3 linked regions of the Ensifer sp. PDNC004 genome follow. The protein of the gene in region 2 interacts with the protein of the main gene of each other region in a pairwise test. Links are inferred from orthologs where the notes say so. Each region holds a gene or a part of one and is shown on either strand. Other genes may lie near its edges.

What was found.
Region 1: the proteins of JVX98_RS22800 (region 2) and dnaE interact in binary tests that used the Escherichia coli proteins (3 or more experiments, as listed by UniProt). The link is inferred for Ensifer sp. PDNC004 from one-to-one orthologs.
Region 3: the proteins of JVX98_RS22800 (region 2) and cyoB interact in binary tests that used the Escherichia coli proteins (3 or more experiments, as listed by UniProt). The link is inferred for Ensifer sp. PDNC004 from one-to-one orthologs.

Annotation. Positions count from the first base shown.
Region 1 is NZ_CP070353.1:1,472,336-1,479,128, forward strand. What follows is about bases 79-4,143. They hold dnaE (DNA polymerase III subunit alpha), read right to left. Parts: upstream 3,777-4,143; coding sequence 279-3,776; downstream 79-278. Other genes in these bases: JVX98_RS15440 (L,D-transpeptidase family protein), read left to right, coding at 79-169. In the rest of the region: more of JVX98_RS15440, read left to right, coding at 1-78; JVX98_RS15450 (hypothetical protein), read left to right, coding at 4,195-4,770; JVX98_RS15455 (DUF5680 domain-containing protein), read left to right, coding at 4,851-5,318; JVX98_RS15460 (lipoprotein-releasing ABC transporter permease subunit), read right to left, coding at 5,486-6,793. UniProt on the Escherichia coli protein: DNA polymerase III is a complex, multichain enzyme responsible for most of the replicative synthesis in bacteria. This DNA polymerase also exhibits 3' to 5' exonuclease activity. The alpha chain is the DNA polymerase catalytic subunit.
Region 2 is NZ_CP070353.1:2,992,894-3,000,469, reverse strand. What follows is about bases 1,849-4,646. They hold JVX98_RS22800 (pyridoxal phosphate-dependent aminotransferase), read left to right. Parts: upstream 1,849-2,530; coding sequence 2,531-3,763; downstream 3,764-4,646. Other genes in these bases: JVX98_RS22790 (aspartate aminotransferase family protein), read left to right, coding at 4,496-4,646; JVX98_RS22795 (cupin domain-containing protein), read right to left, coding at 3,798-4,346; JVX98_RS22805 (aldehyde dehydrogenase family protein), read left to right, coding at 1,849-2,504. In the rest of the region: JVX98_RS22810 (FAD-binding oxidoreductase), read left to right, coding at 1-889; more of JVX98_RS22805, read left to right, coding at 972-1,848; more of JVX98_RS22790, read left to right, coding at 4,647-5,833; JVX98_RS22785 (glycerate kinase), read right to left, coding at 5,945-7,210; JVX98_RS22780 (Dabb family protein), read right to left, coding at 7,220-7,537; JVX98_RS22775 (GMC family oxidoreductase), read right to left, coding at 7,546-7,576. UniProt on the Escherichia coli protein: Shows aminotransferase activity with methionine and histidine as substrates, and to a lesser extent also with phenylalanine.
Region 3 is NZ_CP070352.1:48,283-53,920, reverse strand. What follows is about bases 79-2,988. They hold cyoB (cytochrome o ubiquinol oxidase subunit I), read right to left. Parts: upstream 2,581-2,988; coding sequence 577-2,580; downstream 79-576. Other genes in these bases: cyoA (ubiquinol oxidase subunit II), read right to left, coding at 2,661-2,988; cyoC (cytochrome o ubiquinol oxidase subunit III), read right to left, coding at 79-572. Outside these bases: more of cyoC, read right to left, coding at 1-78; more of cyoA, read right to left, coding at 2,989-3,749; JVX98_RS00230 (MFS transporter), read left to right, coding at 4,077-5,402; JVX98_RS00225 (HAMP domain-containing sensor histidine kinase), read right to left, coding at 5,524-5,638. UniProt on the Escherichia coli protein: Cytochrome bo(3) ubiquinol oxidase is the terminal enzyme in the aerobic respiratory chain of E.coli that predominates when cells are grown at high aeration.

The sequences.
Region 1 (6,793 bases), 1.5 Mb from region 2 along the record:
AATCCAGCGCACGCTCGCGCGCATGACGATTTCCGACGATGTGCGCAAGCGCGTGGAAGCGTTGCTCGCCGAAGGCTCATCGCTGTCGATCGCCGATATGGAAAGCGGACTGGAGACCGGTCAGGGCACCGATTTCATCACCATCACCCGGACACGTCCGGGCGACTGATCCGCTCCAGACCGGCAAACGACACCCGACCAGCGTCCGGCCGCCGGTCGCGAGGTTCCAAACCTGCTCAGACGCCGCTCCACTGCGATCGAGCGGAACCCCTCTCGGATTACACCAGTTCGACGTCGATGACGCCCGGCGCCGAGCGCAGTGCTGCAGCGATCTCCGGTGAAATCCGGAACTTCTCGCTCAGCTCCACCTCGATCTCGCGCTGGCCGTTGTCCTTGATGACGACGAAGGAGACGAGACCATCGCCCCTGGTGTTGAGGTGCGAAGCGATCGATTTCAACGGGCCGGAATCGCGCACATAGACGCGCAGCGCCTTCTGCAGTTGCAGCGATTCTTCTTCGAGCGAACGCAGCGTCTGGATGCGCAGGCCTATGCCTTCCGGCCGCTCTTCGGCAGCCACCGTCATGACCAGCGATTTGCCGGGCTCGAGCAGGTCTCGATACTGGTGCAGCATCTCGGAGAACAGAACCGCTTCGAACTGGCCGGAGGAATCCGAGAAGGCAATGATGCCCATCTTGTTGCCCGTGCGTGTCTTGCGCTCCTGCTTCGAGGTCACGGTTCCGGCGAGCCTTCCGGCCGTCGCCCCCTTCTTCACCGAGCCTGCGAAATCGCCGAAGGTTTGTACGCGCATCTTGGCGAGCAGCGCATTGTAGGTGTCGAGCGGATGGGCTGAGAGATAGAAGCCAAGCACCTGGAACTCGCGGTGCAGCTTTTCCGAGGCGAGCCACGGCGTGTAGGTCGGAAGCGCAATGCGCTCCGGCCCGGTGGCGGCACCTGCGCCGAACATATCGCTCTGCCCGCTCGTCTTGTTTTCCTGGGCACGCTGGGCAAATCCGAGAATGCGATCAAGCCCGCCGACCAGTTCCGCCCGGTCATAGCCGAAGCAATCGAAGGCGCCAGCGGCAATCAGGCTTTCGAAGACCCGGCGGTTGAGAAGCTTGGGGTCGATCCGCAGGCAGAAGTCTTCGAGGCTTGCAAAGGCCTTGTCGCCGCGAACCTCGACGATGTGCTCGACGGCCGATTCGCCGACGCCCTTGATCGCTGCAAGCGAGTAGTAGATGCGGCTCTCGCCCGTCTGGAAATGCCGGAACGAGGTCTGCACCGACGGCGCGATCACCTCGATGCCCAGGCGCTTGGCATCCTGGCGGAAGTCGTTGACCTTTTCGGTGTTGGACATGTCGAGCGTCATCGACGCCGCCAGGAACTCCACCGGATAGTGCGCCTTCATATAGGCGGTCTGATAGGACACGATCGCGTAGGCTGCCGCGTGCGACTTGTTGAAGCCGTAGTTGGCGAACTTGGCGAGCAGGTCGAAGATCAGGTCGGCCTGCGGCTTCGACACCTCGTTCTTGACGGCGCCGTCGACGAAACGGGCGCGCTGCTTGTCCATCTCCTCCTTGATCTTCTTACCCATGGCGCGGCGCAGAAGGTCGGCCTCGCCGAGCGAATAGCCAGAGAGCACCTGGGCGATCTGCATCACCTGCTCCTGGTAAACGATAACGCCCTGGGTTTCCTTGAGCAGGTGGTCGATCTTCGGATGGATCGACTCGACCTCCTCCTCACCATGCTTGCGGGCGTTATAGACCGGGATGTTCTCCATCGGGCCCGGGCGATAGAGCGCCACCAGCGCGATGATGTCCTCGATGCAGTCGGGCCGCATGCCGATCAGCGCCTTGCGCATGCCGGCACTTTCCACCTGGAACACGCCGACCGTTTCGCCGCGCGACAGCATCTCGTAGGTCTTCGGATCGTCGAGCGGGATGCTCGCCAGATCGACCTCGATGCCGCGCTGCTTCACGAAATCGACGGCGACCTTCAGGACGGTCAGTGTCTTCAGGCCGAGGAAGTCGAACTTGACGAGACCGGCCTGCTCGACCCACTTCATGTTGAACTGGGTGACCGGCATGTCGGAACGCGGATCGCGATACATCGGCACGAGCTGCGACAGCGGCCGGTCGCCGATCACGATGCCGGCGGCGTGGGTCGAGGCGTGGCGGTAGAGGCCCTCGATCTTCTGGGCGATATCGAGCAGGCGGGCGACCACCGGCTCCTTCTCGGCCTCTTCCTGCAGGCGCGGCTCTTCCTCTATCGCCTTGGAAAGCGGCGTCGGGTTGGCCGGGTTGTTGGGCACCAGCTTGCAGATCTTGTCGACCTGGCCATAGGGCATTTCCAGCACGCGGCCGACGTCGCGCAAGGCGGCACGCGCCTGCAGCGAACCGAAGGTGATGATCTGCGCCACCTGTTCGCGACCGTACTTGCGCTGCACGTAGCGGATCACCTCTTCGCGCCGGTCCTGGCAGAAGTCGATGTCGAAGTCGGGCATCGAGACGCGCTCGGGATTGAGGAAGCGTTCGAACAGCAGCGAGAAGCGCATCGGATCGACGTCGGTGATCGTCAGCGCATAGGCGACGAGCGAGCCGGCGCCCGAGCCGCGGCCCGGCCCGACGGGGATGTCGTGCTGCTTGGCCCATTTGATGAAGTCGGCAACGATCAGGAAGTAACCGGGGAACTTCATGCGCTCGATGACGCTGAGTTCGAAGGCCAGGCGCTCGCGGTATTCCTCTTGGGTGTAGCCGGGCGCCATGCCGAGCCTCGCGAGGCGATCTTCGAGGCCCTCCTCCGCCTGGCGACGCAGTTCGTCCGACTCGGCGCGCTCGGCCTCCTCCGGATCCGCCGTCGCGCCGGTAAAGCGCGGCAGGATCGGCCCACGGGTCTTCAGCATGAAGGAGCAGCGCCGGGCGATCTCGAGCGTGTTTTCCAGCGCCTCGGGCAGGTCGGCAAACAGCGCCGCCATTTCCTTGCGGCTCTTGAGATAATGGTCCGGCGTCAGGCGGAAGCGGCTGTCGTCCGAAACCATGGCATTGTGCGCGACCGCCATCAGGGCGTCATGCGCCTCGTAGTCGGAAGGCGACGGGAAGAAGGCCTCGTTGGTGGCGACAAGCGGAATGTCGAACTTGTAGGCAAACTCGATCATCCGGCTTTCGTGCCGCCGGTCGTAGCCACCATGCCGCTGCAGCTCGATATAGAGCCGATCGCCGAAGAGGTCATGCAGGGCTTCGAGGCGCGCTTCGGCGAGCGCCGTCGAGCTCGTCTTCATGGCGACATCCACCGGACCACCGGATGCGCCGGTCAGCGCAATCAGCCCCTCGGTGCCGCACTCGGCAAGCCAGGAGCGGGTGATGCGCGTCGCCTGGCTGCCCTCGCCGCTGAGATAGGCGCGGCTGACGAGATCGACGAGGCGCGTATAGCCGTCATCGGTCGCCGCGATGAGCACGATCGACGGCAGCTTGGCAAGCTGGTGCCCATGGCCGCGTCGATCCCCCTCGGTCTCGTCTTCCATGTCAATCGACAGCTGGCAGCCGGTGATCGGCTGCAGCCCGTCACCGGCTGCCTTCTGCGAGAATTCCAGCGCTGCGAAAAGATTGTTGGTGTCGGCGATCCCGATCGCCGGCTGGTTGTCGGCGACCGCCTTGCCGATGACCTTCTTCAGCGGCAGGGCGCCTTCGAGCAAGGAGAAGGCAGAGTGGACGCGCAGATGCACGAATTGCGGATCCGTGCCGAGCGCCTCACTCGATGCTGCCTTGCTGTCGTCTGCCATTGTCGCACCCTGATTCCTGTCCACTCGGAAGGATATCCCGTTTATCACCCGCCATGTCCAGATTCCCCTGGCATGTCGTCCCCCTTATTCAATGGGGATGAGGCGCTTTGCGGAGGTGCTTGAGAGAAAATATCGACGCCCGCCTTCAGAGGCCGAGCGCGATGAAAGAGATGCTTGCGATGAACAGGCTCATCGACGCGAAGGCGGCGAGGTCACGAACAAAATCAGTCATAACATGGCTCCTTTTCCGTTATGTTTTTACTTTGTTCCATTTTTGTTCACGCGTCAAGCAATACACAGGCGTTCTGTTCACGATGGTTAATACGGCGCGTGAATGCAGGTTAACCGGCGGGTAAGCCGCTTGAGGAAAGTGCCGCGCCCGCATATCAAGGGGAACAACCACGCGGAGCGCTCCGACATGCTTGCACGCCTGATTCTCCCCTCGCTGCTACTGCTATTTCCTGCCGTTGCCTCGGCGGCCGACGCAATCGACCCCGCCCGTATCGTCTCTGCGGCGACCGGCGACTGGGACAAGGACGGTTCTTCCGATCTCGCGCTGATCGTGCGACCGGCCGAAGGCAGCGACGAGGACAACGGCGTCCTTCTCTACCTCACCGGCGACAACGGCGCGCTGGCATTGAAATCGGCCATTCCGAACAAGGTCTGGGGTCAGTTCGAACTCGTCGGCCAAGCGCCCTCGATCGAAGCGCTGCCCAGCGGCTCACTGCTCATCACCAGTCACAACGATGCCATCGGGCGTGACCGCTGGGAACAGAAGCTGACGGTCGCCTATCGCAACTTCGACTTCGTCGTGGCGGGCTACACCTACTCGTCCTACGATACGCTCGATCCCGACAACACCGCGCAATGCGACCTCAATGTGCTGACTGGCAAGGGCAAATCCAACGACAAGCCAGTCGAAACCAAGGGCGAGCTCGTCCTCCTCAAGGACTGGACCGACGATCGCGGGCAGAAGGCTTGCGGCCTGCAATAATTGGGTGAATGTTCCCTATTTGTTCTTTACAACCTCGACGGACCGCTGCATCCTCTTGCGCGAACGTATGAGGAACAATCATGGCCGCGCTCGAACCACTCAAAGAATTCATCGTCGAAGCGAAATCAAACACCTATGTCGGCGGCGGCGGGCGGCGCTCGTCGTCACGCCCGGGTTCCCGCGATATCGGCTATGAGCGGGATCGCTGGCGCTACGTCGACAGCTATTTCGGCGGGACCGATTTCGCAGGCCAGGAGACCGTTTGGCAGGATGATCGGCCGCAGTGGGCAATGAACTACTTCGGTCGGATCATCCGTCCTGACCTCATCAACGGCGAAAAGGCAGGCGTCGTCATCAAGGCGGCACTTCAGGCGATGTACCGCGACAAGCGGCATTTCCTCGGCGGCACGGAGTTCCGGCATGCCCATGGCTACTATATCGACAACAGCCGCGGCGACATCGCTCATTTTTCCGGGCACGAGGTCATCTTCGTCGATGGCGAGGAAGCCTATGAGCTCGACTATCGCGGCGGCGTGATCAGGCCATAGGGCAAGACCCTACAGCATGTGGCGCAGGAGCGAGTAACGGTCTGCGACGCGGAAAGATCGCGGCGCGCTTTCGGCGCGCTGTGCGGTGGAATCGCTTGTGACGGTGGCGGTCGCTCGTCGCAAGCGCGCGTTATTCAAGAGATACCGTTGTCGGTCGTGGGGTCGGGTCAATCGTAACGCAAAGCCTGCACCGGGTCGAGGCGCGAGGCGCGCCAGGCCGGAAAGATCGTGGCGAGGAAGGAAAGGGTCAGCGCCATGACGATGACAAGCGCGGTCTCGTCGGCGTTCATGTCGGCCGGAAGCTGGTTCAAGAAATAGAGTTCCGGGCTGAATATCGTCGTCCCGGAGATCCAGGAAAAGAACTGCCGTATGGATTCGATGTTGAGGCAGACGACGACGCCGAGCGCCACGCCCGCGACCGTTCCGGCGACACCGATTGCAGCACCCGTCATGAAGAAAATTCGCATCACCGCGCCTGAGGTTGCGCCCATTGTTCTCAGGATCGCGATATCGCTGCCCTTGTCCTTCACCAGCATGATCAGGCCGGAGACGATGTTGAGCGCCGCGACCAGAACGATCAACGACAGGATCATGAACATCACGTTGCTCTGGACCTCGAGCGTCGAGAGGAAGGTCCTGTTGCGGTCGCGCCAGTCGGTGATGAAGATCTGCCGGCCGGCCGCACCCTCGATCGGCTGGCGCAGCTCGTCGATGGCTTCAGGACGCTCGACGAAGATCTCGATCGACTGGACCAGTCCTTCGGCGTTGAAGAACAGCTGCGCTTCCTCAAGCGGCATGAAGAGGATCGTCGCGTCATACTCCGACATGCCGATCTCGTAGATCGCCGAAACGGTGTAGGCCTTGACGCGCGGGTTCATGCCGAGCGGCGTCACGTCGCCATTGGGCGAGGTCAGCGTGATCGTACCGCCAACCTGAATGCCGAGCTGCTCGGCCATGCGCGAACCGATCGCGACACCTGTGCCGGAGGCAAAGCCGACGAGATCGCCGGACTGGATATGGTCGGAAACCGACTTCATCTTGCTCAAGTCGTCGGCGCGGATACCGCGTACCAGAGCACCCGTCGAACTGTCTCCGACGCCCTTAGCCAGAACCTGCCCCTCGAGCATCGGGATCGCCATTGTGACACCCTTGACGCCCGAAAACTTCGTCGCCAGTTCCGGATAGTTGTTCAGCGGGCCATCGATCGGCTGAACGATCATATGGCCGTTGATGCCGAGAATGCGGGCGATGAGCTCCGTGCGGAAGCCGTTCATCACAGCCATGACGATGATCAGCGTTGCAACGCCGAGCATGATGCCGATGAAGGAGAAGCCGGCGATGACGGAGATGAAGGCTTCCTTACGCCTGGAGCGCAGATAACGCCACGCCACCATGCGCTCGAAGGCGGAGAAGGGTCGGCTGAAGGACTTTTCAGGCTGCGTTGCGGCCTGCACCTGATCTTGCACCACGGCGGT
Region 2 (7,576 bases):
CGACCTGCAATGCGACCTGCGCAAGAACAACACCGGCGTCGACTGGAAGCAGATCTTCGTCGGCACCTCGGGCGCCTTCGGCATCGTCACCGAATGCGTGCTCAACCTCGAGCGTCTGCCGCAACAGACGGCAACCGCACTGCTGGTTCCGGCAAGCGGCGCCCATGTGCTGCCTCTGCTGCGCGCCATGGAAGAACGCCTCGGCGCTTATCTTTCGGCCTTCGAGGGCATGTCGAAGAACGCCGTAACGGCCGCCTTTGCCCATGTGCCGTCGCTGAAGAACCCGTTCCAGGGCGGTAACGTCCCTGACTACGTCATCCTCGCCGAAATCAGCCGCACCTGGGCACCGCGCGAGGGCGAGCAGTCACTCGACGCCGTGCTGGAGACGGCGCTCGCCGAGATCTGGGAGATGGAGGAGGCACCACTCGCCGATGCCTTCGTCGGCCCGCCGCACGAGATCTGGGCGCTGCGCCACGCTCTGTCCGAGGGCGTCAAGCATCTCGGCAAGCTGATCGCCTTTGACGTCTCCTTCCGAAGGGGTGACATCATGGCCTTCTGCGACCATATGAAGGCCGAAATGCCCTCGAAATTCCCTGATGTCACCGTCTGCGATTTCGGTCATATCGGCGACGGCGGTGTGCACTTCAACCTCGTCGTGCCGAAGGACAGCGACCTTCTCAAGGACGAGACGTTCGAACCGCGGCTGCGCGAGTGGGTTTTCGCAGTCGCCGTCGAGGAGTATCACGGCAGCTTCAGCGCGGAACATGCGATCGGCCGCCGCAATCAGGCCTATTACGACTTTTATACACCAGACAAACTCAAGGACATGGCCGCGGGCCTGAAGACGCTGACCTCGCCGGGAAAGCTCGGCAGCGTGCGTTTCGGATAGGCCAGAGCGAAATACTGTGTGCGGTTTTCCGCCCCATACCGCTCCATCGAATGATCTAAACCAATAAGACGGGAGTCAGACCATGAACATCGCAACCAAGAAAGTCGACGTGACCAAGGAAGCCGCAGCGCTTCTCGAAAAGATGGGCGTCGCCAAGGAACTCTACACCGGCGGCGACATGCCGTCCTTCAGCCCGGTTACCGGCGAAAAGATCGGCAACCTCAAGACGGTTTCGGCTGCTGAAGCTGCCGCCAAGATCGAAAAGGCCCATGAAGCCTTCAAGGCCTGGCGCCTGGTTCCGGCGCCGAAGCGCGGCGAACTGATCCGCCTGCTCGGCGAAGAACTGCGCGCCTTCAAGTCTGACCTTGGCCGCCTGGTTTCGATCGAAGCCGGCAAGATCACCTCGGAAGGCCTCGGCGAAGTCCAGGAAATGATCGACATCTGCGATTTCGCAGTCGGCCTTTCCCGCCAGCTCTACGGCCTGACCATCGCCACCGAGCGTCCCGGCCACCGCATGATGGAAACCTGGCACCCGCTCGGCGTCGTCGGCGTCATCTCGGCCTTCAACTTCCCGGTCGCCGTCTGGTCGTGGAACGCCGCCCTTGCCATCGTCTGCGGCAACTCCGTCGTCTGGAAGCCGTCTGAAAAGACGCCGCTCACGGCGCTTGCCTCGCAGGCGATCTTCGAGCGCGCACTCGCCCGCTTCGGCGATGCGCCGGAAGGCCTGTCGCAGGTCCTGATCGGCGACCGCACCGTCGGTGAAGTTCTCGTCGACAACCCGAAGTTACCGCTCGTTTCGGCAACCGGCTCGACCCGCATGGGCCGCGACGTCGGTCCGCGCCTTGCCAAGCGCTTCGCCCGCGCGATCCTCGAACTCGGCGGCAACAATGCCGGCATCGTCTGCCCGTCGGCCGATCTCGACATGGCGCTGCGCGCCATCGCCTTCGGCGCCATGGGCACCGCCGGCCAGCGTTGCACCACCATGCGTCGCCTGTTCGTGCATGAAAGCGTCTACGACCAGCTCGTGCCGCGCCTGAAGAAGGCCTACGGTTCGGTCTCCGTCGGTAACCCGCTCGAAACCACCGCCCTCGTTGGCCCGCTCGTCGACAAGGCCGCCTTCGACGGCATGCAGAAGGCGATCGCTGAGGCGAAGTCGCATGGTGGCACCGTCACCGGCGGCGAGCGCGTCGAGCTCGGCTACGACAACGGCTACTACGCCAAGCCCGCTCTGGTCGAAATGCCCAAGCAGGCCGGGCCGGTTCTCGAAGAAACCTTCGCGCCGATCCTCTACGTCATGAAGTACAGCGACTTCGACGCCGTCGTTGCCGATCACAATGCGGTCGCAGCCGGCCTGTCGTCCTCGATCTTCACCCGCGACATGCAGGAATCGGAACGCTTCCTCGCCGTCGACGGTTCGGATTGCGGCATCGCCAACGTCAACATCGGCACCTCGGGCGCTGAAATCGGTGGCGCCTTCGGCGGTGAGAAGGAAACCGGCGGCGGCCGCGAATCCGGTTCGGACTCGTGGAAGGCCTACATGCGCCGCGCCACCAACACGGTGAACTATTCGAAGGCTCTGCCGCTGGCGCAGGGCGTGTCGTTCGACATCGAATAATCGGCGCACCCAGGTAGGTAGAGACCATGACTATCAACCAAACGGTCAAGGAGGCGGGCTTTGAGCCCGCCTCGCGGATCTCCTCGATCGGAGTGTCCGAAATCCTCAAGATCGGCGCCCGCGCGCAAGCCATGAAGCGCGAAGGCAAGCCGGTGATCATCCTCGGTGCGGGCGAGCCGGATTTCGACACGCCCGACTTCGTCAAGGACGCCGCCTGCGAAGCGATCAAGCGCGGCGACACCAAGTACACCGCGCTCGACGGCACACCGGAGCTGAAGAAGGCGATCCGAGAGAAATTCCAACGTGAAAACGGCCTTGCCTACGAGCAAGACGAGATCACGGTTTCGACCGGCGCCAAGCAGATCCTGTTCAACGCCATGATGGCGTCGATCAACCCCGGCGACGAAGTGGTCATCCCGACGCCCTACTGGACCTCCTATTCGGATATCGTCCAGATCTGCGAAGGCAAGCCGGTGCTGATCCCCTGTGACGCCTCCTCCGGCTTCCGGCTGACGGCCGACAAGCTCGAAGCGGCAATCACACCGAAAACGCGCTGGGTGCTCTTGAATTCGCCGTCAAATCCGTCGGGTGCCGCCTATAGCGCGAGCGACTATCGGCCGCTGCTCGACGTGCTCCTCAAGCATCCGCATGTATGGCTGCTGGTCGACGACATGTACGAGCACATCGTCTATGACGGCTTCCGCTTCGTCACGCCGGCCCAGCTCGAGCCCCGGCTCAAGGACCGCACGCTGACGGTCAACGGCGTCTCCAAGGCCTATGCCATGACCGGCTGGCGCATCGGCTATGCCGGCGGCCCGCGTGACCTGATCAAGGCGATGGCCGTGGTCCAGAGCCAGGCGACCTCCTGCCCCTCCTCCGTCAGCCAGGCCGCTTCCGTTGCCGCGCTGACCGGCCCGCAGGAGTTCCTCAAGGAACGCACCGCCAGCTTCCAGCGCCGCCGCGATCTCGTCGTCAATGGCCTCAACGCCATCGATGGTCTCGATTGCCGCGTTCCGGAAGGTGCTTTCTACACCTTCTCCGGCTGCGCCGGCATGCTCGGCAAGGTCACGCCGTCGGGCAAGACGATCGCAACGGATACGGACTTCTGCGCCTACCTGCTCGACGACGCCCATGTCGCCGTCGTTCCGGGCTCGGCCTTCGGTCTCTCGCCGTTCTTCCGCATCTCCTATGCGACCTCTGAAGCGGAACTGAAGGAAGCGCTGAAGCGCATCGCAGACGCCTGCGCGCGGCTTTCGTGACGAACTCCGGACGGCGCCTCGGCGCCGTCCGCCCTCAAAACGTCGGCGGCGTACAAGCGCTGATCACTTCGCAGGGCACCGGCCCGACGCAGCGAAAACGATGCGGCCGCCGGCTTTCAAAATAATAGGCATCCCCCGGTCCCAGGATCCGCCGCTCATCGTCGACGGTGACCTCGATACGGCCCGACAACACGATGCCCCCCTCCTCGCCGTCATGCACCAGCGGCACCTTTCCGGTATCGGCGCCCGGCTGATAGACCTCCTTCAGGATCTGCAGGCTGCGGCCGAAGAGATTTTCGCCGATCTGCCGGTAGGAGATCGGCCCCTTGCCGATCTCGACCAGTTCCTCCGCCGCATAGAACGCCTTGCGCGGCTTCTCCGGCTCGAAGGAGAAGAACTCCGCAAGCCCGATCGGAATGCCGTCGAGAATACGCTTCAGCGCACCGACGGAAGGATTGGAGGCGTTCGACTCGATCAGCGAGATCGTCGAATTGGTGACGCCGGCGCGCTTGGCCAGTTCGCGCTGCGACAGAGTGTGCATCAGGCGGAGATGACGAAGCCGGTTTCCGATATCGACGGTCATATGATCCGAACCCTTGGTGTTCAGGTTGTTCGAAATAGCGCAAACACGCTGAAACAGCGTGATGTATTTCAATGACTTAACTGACAGCAGAAAAGGACTTGTTTGGCAAATCAAATCATGGCGTCAATCGCCAACCTCAGGAGGATGCCATGAACCAGCACACCAAACCCAACGCCCCCGTTCTCGACAGCTATTGGATGCCGTTTACCGCCAACCGGCAGTTCAAGCAGGCCCCGCGCCTGCTGGCCTCGGCCGAGGGCATGCACTACACCAGCACCGATGGCCGCACGATCCTCGACGGTACCGCCGGGCTCTGGTGTGTGAATGCCGGCCATGGCCGCCGCCAAATCGCCGCTGCCGTCGAGCGCCAGCTCTCGACGATGGATTTCGCCCCCTCCTTCCAGATGGGCCACCCGATCGCCTTCGACTTCGCCGAGCGCCTCGCCGAAATCGCTCCGGGGCCTGAAGGACAGAAGCTCGACCGCGTGTTCTTCACCGGCTCCGGTTCGGAATCGGTCGACACGGCGCTCAAGATCGCGATCGCCTACCAGCGTGCGATCGGCCAGGGCACCCGCACGCGCCTCATCGGCCGCGAGCGCGGTTATCACGGTGTCGGCTTCGGCGGCATTTCGGTCGGCGGTATCCTCAACAACCGCCGCGTCTTCCCGCAGCTTCCCGGTTCCGACCACCTGCGCCACACTCATGACCCCGCCAAGAACGCCTTCGTCAAGGGCCAGCCCGAGCACGGCGTCGAGCTTGCCGACGATCTCGAGCGGCTGGTGGCGCTGCACGGCGCCGAGACCATCGCCGCCTGCATCGTCGAGCCGGTCGCCGGCTCGACCGGCGTGCTCATCCCCCCGAAGGGCTATCTCGAGCGCCTGCGCGCCATCTGCGACAAGCACGGCATCCTCCTGATCTTCGACGAGGTCATCACCGGCTTCGGCCGCCTGGGCGCAGCCTTCGCGACCGACTTCTTCGGCGTGACCCCCGACATGGTGACGGCGGCCAAGGGCCTCACCAACGGCGCGATCCCGATGGGCGCGGTCTTTGCCAGCCGCAAGGTGCATGACGCGCTGATGCACGGTCCGGAAAACGCGATCGAGCTTTTCCACGGCTACACCTACTCCGGCCATCCGGCCGCCTGCGCCGCCGGTATCGCGACGCTTGACATCTACCGCGACGAGGGCCTGATGACCCGCGCCGTCGAGCTCCAGGACGCCTGGCACGATGCCATGCATTCGCTGAAGGGCCTGCCCAACGTCATCGATATCCGCACGATCGGCCTGATCGCCGGCATTGAGCTGCAGTCGCGCGACGGCGCAATCGGTGCCCGCGCCTACGACGTCTTTGTTGATTGCTTCGAGAAGGGTCTGCTGATCCGCGTCACCGGCGACATCATCGCCTTCTCGCCGCCGTTGATCGCCGAAGAGAAGCACTTTGGCGAGATCGTCTCGATCCTTGGCGACGCTCTGAAGCGCGCCAAGTAAGTCGAAACGCCGCAAATCAAAACAATGCCGCTGCCGAAGATCTCGGCGGCGGCGTTGTCATTTCAGGTACAGTGCTGAATCCGGCTAACGTCTCGACAGAAGAGCCGCACCCTAGCGGATCAACAGCGCCCGGAAATCGTTGACGTTCGTTCCGGTCGGGCCCAATACGAACAGATCGCCGCTCGCCGAAAAGGCCGACCAGGCGTCGTGACGGGCGAGATGGAGCCGCGGGTCGAAACCTGCCGCCCGCATGCGCGCGATGCTCTGCCCATCCGCAAAGGCGCCGGCATTGTCTTCCGAACCGTCGATGCCATCCGTATCGGCGGCAAGTGCATCGATGCCTGCAACACCATCGATGTCGAGCGCCAGCGACAGCAGGAATTCGCTGTTGCGCCCGCCCTTGCCATAGTCCTCGCCGGAGATCGTCACCGTCGTTTCGCCGCCGGATAAAAGCACGACCGGCTTGGCGAAGGGACGATTCCTCAGCGCCACTTCGCGAGCAAGGGCTGCATGCATGCGACCGATGTCGCGTGCTTCGCCTTCGATCGCATCGGAGAGGATATGCGCCTCAATGCCCAGTTCCCGCGCCTTGGCCGCGGCCGCTTCCAATGAGACGCTTGCCGAGGCGATGACGTGGCACACATGCCCGGCAAACCGCGCATCATCGGGGGCAGGCGCTGATGCTGCCTCCGAGCGCAGATGGGCGATGACAGCATCCGGCAGTTCCATTCGGTAGCGGGCGACGATGTCGAGTGCTTCCACCGCTGTGCTACGATCCGGAACGGTCGGCCCCGAGGCGACGAAGGCCGGGGTATCGCCTGGTACGTCCGAAACGACGAGACTGACGACACGAGCCGGGAAGGCGGCGGCAGCGAGGCGACCGCCCTTGATGCGCGAGACGTGCTTGCGCACGACGTTCATCGCCGAGATCGGCGCGCCAGAGGCCAGCAGCGCTTTGTTGACGGCGATCTCGTCAGCGAGGGTCAAGCCTTCAGGCGGCGCCGGCAGCAGGGCCGAGCCGCCACCGGAGATCAGCGCAATGACGAGGTCGTCCGCCGTCAGACCTGCAACCGCCTTCAGCAAGACATCCGACGCGGCAAGCCCCGCCTCATCCGGCACCGGATGGGCCGACTGCAGCACCGTGATTATCGCGCAATGTTCGATCGGTCCATGGCGCGCCACCACCGTGCCGGAGAAGGGATGCTTCCAGAGTTTCTCGAAAGCGGCTGCCATCTGGCTTGCCGCCTTGCCGGCGCCGACCACCACGGTCCGCCCTTTCGGCGGCTCGGGCAGATGCGCCTTGATCGCCTCATAGGGATCGGCGGCCCGCACGGCGGCCTCGAAGAGCTCTGTCAGGAAGGGACGCGCTTCGACCATCGCTGCCACTCAGCCGGCAATTTCGAGGTCGTAGACGAAGATGCCGGCAATGCCGCCTTCGGCGGCCGCCACGATCTTGGCGCCGGTCCTGCGGTACTCCTCGTCCTCCAGATAGGCGTCGCGCGCGGCCGCATCGGTGAAGTCGACGATGAAGCCTTCGCCAAAGCCCTTGTCCATGCCCACTTCCGGGCTGACGTTGCTGCCAATATGGGCCGCCATGAAGCCGGGTAGCCGGGACTTCAGCGCGGATATCTCGGCAAAAATCGCCGCCTTCTCGCCACGTGTGATTTCAGGGCGGAAGCGGATAAAGACGCAGTGGCGGATCATGGAGGACCTCAACGGATATCGGCGCGGGCGCGCGGGCGG
Region 3 (5,638 bases), on a different replicon or contig from region 2:
ATGACGTCGAGGAAGTGCCAGAACATGGAGAGGCACATCAGGCGGCGGCGGTTTTCCGGATTCAATCCATGTTTCTTGACCTGCACCATAAGCGTGATCAGCCAGATGATGCCGAAGGTGACGTGCAGACCGTGTGTGCCGACCAACGTGAAGAACGAGGACAGGAAGGCCGAACGCGTCGGACCGGCGCCCTCGTGGATCAGGTGGTAGAACTCATAGAGCTCGAGCGCGAGGAAGATCGCCCCGAACACGCCGGTGACGCCGAGCCAGAACAGCGTCTCCATCTTGGCGTTGCGCTCCATCTGGAGCATGGCAAAGCCGTAGGTAATCGACGAGAACAAGAGCATCGCCGTGTTGATGGCGATGAGGTTGAGGTCGAACAGGTCGGCCGGCGCCGGACCTGCCGCATAGTTGCGGCCAACCACGCCGTGCGTGGCGAAGAGAACGGCGAAGATCAGGCAGTCGCTCATCAGGTAGAGCCAGAAGCCCAGCATGGTGCTGTGCTCCGGGTGATGATCTTCCTTCAGGTAGAACTGCGGCTTTTCTGTTTCTTGGACTTGGGTTTGGCTCATCGTTTCAGATCCGTTCCGCAAGCAGCTTCGAGCGTGCATCTTCCGTAGCCGCGACGGTTTCCGCGGGAATGAAGAAATCACGGTTGTAGTTGAAGGTGTGACCGATGGAGACGGCGATCAGAGCGACGAAGGATACCGCCGCCAGCCACCAGATGTACCAGATCAACGCGAAGGCGAGCACGACGCTGAGGCCGGAGAGAATGACGCCCGTGCCGGTGTTCTTCGGCATGTGTATCGGCTTAAAGCCTTCGAGCGGGCGTTCGTAGCCGCGGCTCTTCATGTCGTACCAGCTGTCGTGGTCGTGCACGACGGGCGTGAAGGCGAAGTTGTAGTCCGGCGGCGGCGACGAGGTCGACCATTCGAGCGTGCGGCCGTCCCAGGCATCCCCCGAGGTTTCGCGCAGCTGATCGCGGCGGAGATAGCTGACGACGAGCTGGATGATGAAGGACGCGATGCCGATGGCGATCAGGATCGCACCGAAGGCGGCGATGATGAACCAGATCTGCAGCGACGGGTCTTCGAACTGGCTGACGCGACGGGTAACGCCCATCAGGCCGAGCACATAGAGCGGCATGAAGGCAAAGAAGAAGCCGATCTGCCAGAACCAGAAGCTCATCGCGCCCCAGAAGTAATCGAGCTTGTAGCCGAAGGCCTTCGGCCACCAGTAGACGACGCCGGCCATCAACCCGAACAGCACGCCACCGATGATGACGTTGTGGAAGTGGGCAATCAGGAACAGCGAATTGTGCAGCACGAAGTCCGCCGGGGGAATGGCCAGCATGACACCGGTCATGCCGCCGATCACGAAGGTGACCATGAAGCCGATCGTCCACAACATCGGCAGTTCGTAGCGGATGCGCCCGCGATACATGGTGAAGAGCCAGTTGAACATCTTCGCGCCCGTCGGGATCGAGATGATCATCGTGGTGATGCCGAAGAAGGCGTTGACCGAGGCACCCGAACCCATCGTGAAGAAGTGATGCAGCCACACGAGGTAGGACAGGATCATGATGACGCAGGTGGCGTAGACCATCGAGGTGTAGCCGAACAGACGCTTGCCGCAGAAGGTCGCGACGACCTCGGAGAAGATGCCGAAGGCCGGCAGGATCAGGATGTAGACTTCCGGGTGGCCCCAGATCCAGATGAGGTTGACGTACATCATCGGATTGCCACCAAGGTCATTGGTGAAGAAGTTGAAGCCGAGGTAGCGGTCGAGCGACAACAGCGCCAGGGTCGCCGTCAGGATCGGGAAGGTCGCGACGATCAGGATGTTGGTGCAGAGCGAAGTCCAGGTGAAGACCGGCATCTTCATGAAGGTCATGCCCGGAGCGCGCATCTTCACGATGGTGGCGATCAGGTTGATGCCTGATAGCGTCGTGCCGACACCCGCGACCTGCAAGCCCCAGATGTAATAGTCGACGCCGACGCCGGGACTGTAGTCCGCGCCCGAGAGCGGCGGATAGGCGAGCCAGCCGGTGCGCGCGAATTCACCGACGAACAGCGACATCATGATGATGACCGCGCCGCCCGTCGTCATCCAGAACGAGAAATTGTTGAGGAAGGGGAACGAAACGTCACGCGCGCCGATCTGCAGCGGCACGACATAGTTCATGAAACCGGTGACGAAGGGCATCGCCACGAAGAAGATCATGATCACGCCGTGCGCCGTGAAGATCTGGTCGTAATGGTGCGGGTTGAGGTAGCCCTCGTTGCCGTTGAAGGCGATCGCCTGCTGCAGGCGCATCATGATCGCGTCGGCAAAGCCGCGCAGAAGCATGACGATCGCCAGGATGATGTACATGATGCCGATCTTCTTGTGATCGACCGACGTGAACCACTCGTGCCAGAGATAGCCCCAGAGCTTGTACTTCGTGATCAGCGCAACGATCGCCAGGCCACCGACGGCCACGGACGCGAAGGTCACGACAAGGATCGGCTCGTGATAGGGGATCGCTTCCCAGGTAAGCCGCCCGAAGATGAATTGCGTGAGGCTGGTGTCACCAAACATGGGTCTTCCAATATGTCTCGAATTGCGGCCCAAAAGGCCTTGGCGCTCGCTGGATCGAAGCCTGCGAGCGCGCGAAAGTCCTACTGCGTCTTGTGCATGTCGTGGTTCATCGGCTCTGCCGATGGTGCAGACTGCTCCTTGACGCCCTCGGCCGGTTCCTCGCTCTTGGCGGGGTTGCCGGTTTCGGGGAAGGTCGCAGCCGGTGCGGCCGCTTCGGTCACACCGCCCGCATGGCGGTTGTCATGCTCGAGCTTGGTGCGGTTCTCGTGGCTTTCGACGCCTGCGCCGCCCATCATGTCGATGTGCATCATGTCCTTCATGCACATCTGCCCTTCGCGCACGCACATGTTGAGCACCGCCTCGTAAAGGCCGTCGTCAACCGAAGCGTAGTAGCGGACCGGCTCCTTGATGCTCGGCTTTTCGAGCTTCAGGTAGGCGTCGCGGTTGAGCATCGTGCCGTTCTGCTTGACCCGGGCAACCCAGGCGTCAAAGCCGGCCTGGTCCACACCGTGGAACTTGAAGCGCATGTGCGAGAAGCCGTCGCCGCTGTAGTTGGACGAAAGGCCTTCGTATTCGCCTGGCTTGTTGATCACGGCGTGCAGCTTGGTCTGCATGCCGGGCATGGCATAGATCATGCCGGCGAGCGCGGGAACATAGAACGAATTCATCACCGAGGAGGCGGTGATCTTGAAATTGATCGGCACGTCGACCGGCGCCGCCATCTCGTTGACCGTGGCGATGCCATATTCCGGATAGAAGAACAGCCATTTCCAGTCGAGCGCGACGACTTCGACCGTGATCGGCTTCATCTCTTCGGTCACCGGGCGCGCCGCATCGATCCGATCGAGCGGTCGATAGGGGTCGAGCTTGTGGGTGCTGACCCAGGTGATCGCGCCGAGCGCGATGATGATGGCGAGCGGCGCCGACCAGATGATGACTTCGAGGCCGGTGGAATGGTGCCATTCCGGATCATACTTGGCGGCCGTGTTCGACTGGCGATAGCGCCAGGCAAAGAACAGTGTCAGGAAGAGGACGGGAACGATGATCAACAGCATCAGGACCGTCGAAATAACGATCAGATCCCGCTGTTGTGCGGCGATGTCACCGGAAGGCGACATCACCACCATGTTGCATCCCGAGAGAACGGAGAGCAACAGGACGGCAATCATCGATCGTCCGGCTAAACTGTATGGCTTCGGCATTGCGGCCTCAACTTGCGTTTTGTCTAGTCGGCATTACTCGGGCATGATCGCGCATGGAAGTGAGGTCCATCGTCGCAGCGCAACATTTTGCCGCAGTGCAGTGACGGCCCTATCGCTCTATGCGCGTTTGTACGGGCGCAAAGGCTTATTGTCGGTTCGATGCCGGCTGTTCCAGCGAACGTTAGGCACGAACTCGAATGAGGCATGTGCGCATGTACGTGCACGGCATTCTTGATATCAGACGCCAATTGGTCAACACTCTAACGACAAGACGTTCGTTCGTCGGAGAAATTCATGGTTTCGGTCGCTAACCCAACATCGTCTGGTCTCGAACGGGACGCACGTCGCATTCACGAGGACGACAAGCCTCTGTCCCCCGGCAGCATCGCCATCGGTGTGGTCATTGGGCGAACCTCGGAGTTCTTCGACTTCTTCGTCTACGGCCTCGGCTCGATCCTCGTTTTCCCGAAGCTGATCTTCCCGTTCGAGCCCAATGCGGTCACCGCGACGCTGATGTCCTTCGCGCTGTTCCCGCTTGCCTTCCTCGCCCGCCCGGTCGGCTCCTTCGTCTTCATGTGGGTCGACCGCAATTACGGGCGCGGCACGAAGCTGACGATCGCACTCGTCATTCTCGGTGGCTCGACGGCGTCGATCGCCTTCCTGCCCGGCTATGACACGATCGGATATTGGGCCGTGGCGCTCCTGGCATTGTTCCGGCTCGGACAGGGCTTTGCGCTTGGCGGCGCCTGGGATGGCCTTGCATCGCTGCTGAACCTCAATGCGCCGCAGAATCACCGTGGCTGGTACGCGATGATCCCGCAGCTCGGCGCGCCGATCGGCTTTGCGCTTGCGAGCATCCTCTTCGGCTACTTCGTCAGCAACCTCTCGCAGGAAGATTTCCTCGCCTGGGGCTGGCGCTATCCCTTCTTCGTCGCCTTTGCGATCAACGTCGTGGCGCTCTTTGCCCGCCTTCGCATCGTCGCCAGCAAGGAGTTCGGCGCCGCCATGGAAGCCAAGGAGCTCGAGGCGCGGCCGATCTTCGAGATGCTGAGCAAACACAGCATCGACGTCGTGCTCGGTGCCTTCGTGCCGCTTGCAAGCTTTGCGATGTTCCACCTCGTCACCATCTTCCCCTTGAGCTGGGTGACGCTCAACGGTGGCCAGTCGGCCGCAGAGTTCCTGTGGGTTCAGGTCGCCGGTGCTGCCGTTGGCGCCATCGGTATCGTGCTTTCGGGCGTGATTGCCGACCGGGTCGGCCGCCGCAACCAGCTGATGATCGGCGCGATCCTGATCGCGATCTTCAGCTTCTCGGCTCCCTTCCTGCTCGATGCCGGCGGCAAGGGCCAGGACGCCTACATCCTGATCGGCTTCGCCATACTCGGCCTTTCCTTCGGCCAGTCCTCCGGCGCCGTCTCCTCGCGCTTCACCCAATACTACCGCTACACGGGTGCCGCTCTGACGTCGGATCTCGCCTGGCTCGTCGGTGCGGCCTTCGCGCCGCTCGTGGCGCTCGGCCTTGCAAGCAGCTTCGGCATCATCTTCATCGGCGGCTACCTGATTTCGGGTGCAATCTGCACGATCGCCGCGCTGAGCCTCACCCGGGCGCTCGACCAGCAGTAAGGTCTAGAGGCAACCGGGGTGCCGTTCCAGGCGCCCCGGTTGCTCGTCCTTCCACCGCGTCGCCGTGATCGATAGCCACGAAACACTTGGCTCAGACACCGCCGGGTTCACCGGCGAGCCATCAAAGGCGGACCTCCACCTCAAAACCCTGCGTTTTGCCCCGCGCCGGCGAAGCGATGCGCAATTCGCCCTGCATCTGCTCGACCAGCCGTTCAACGATGGCAAGGCCGAGCCCG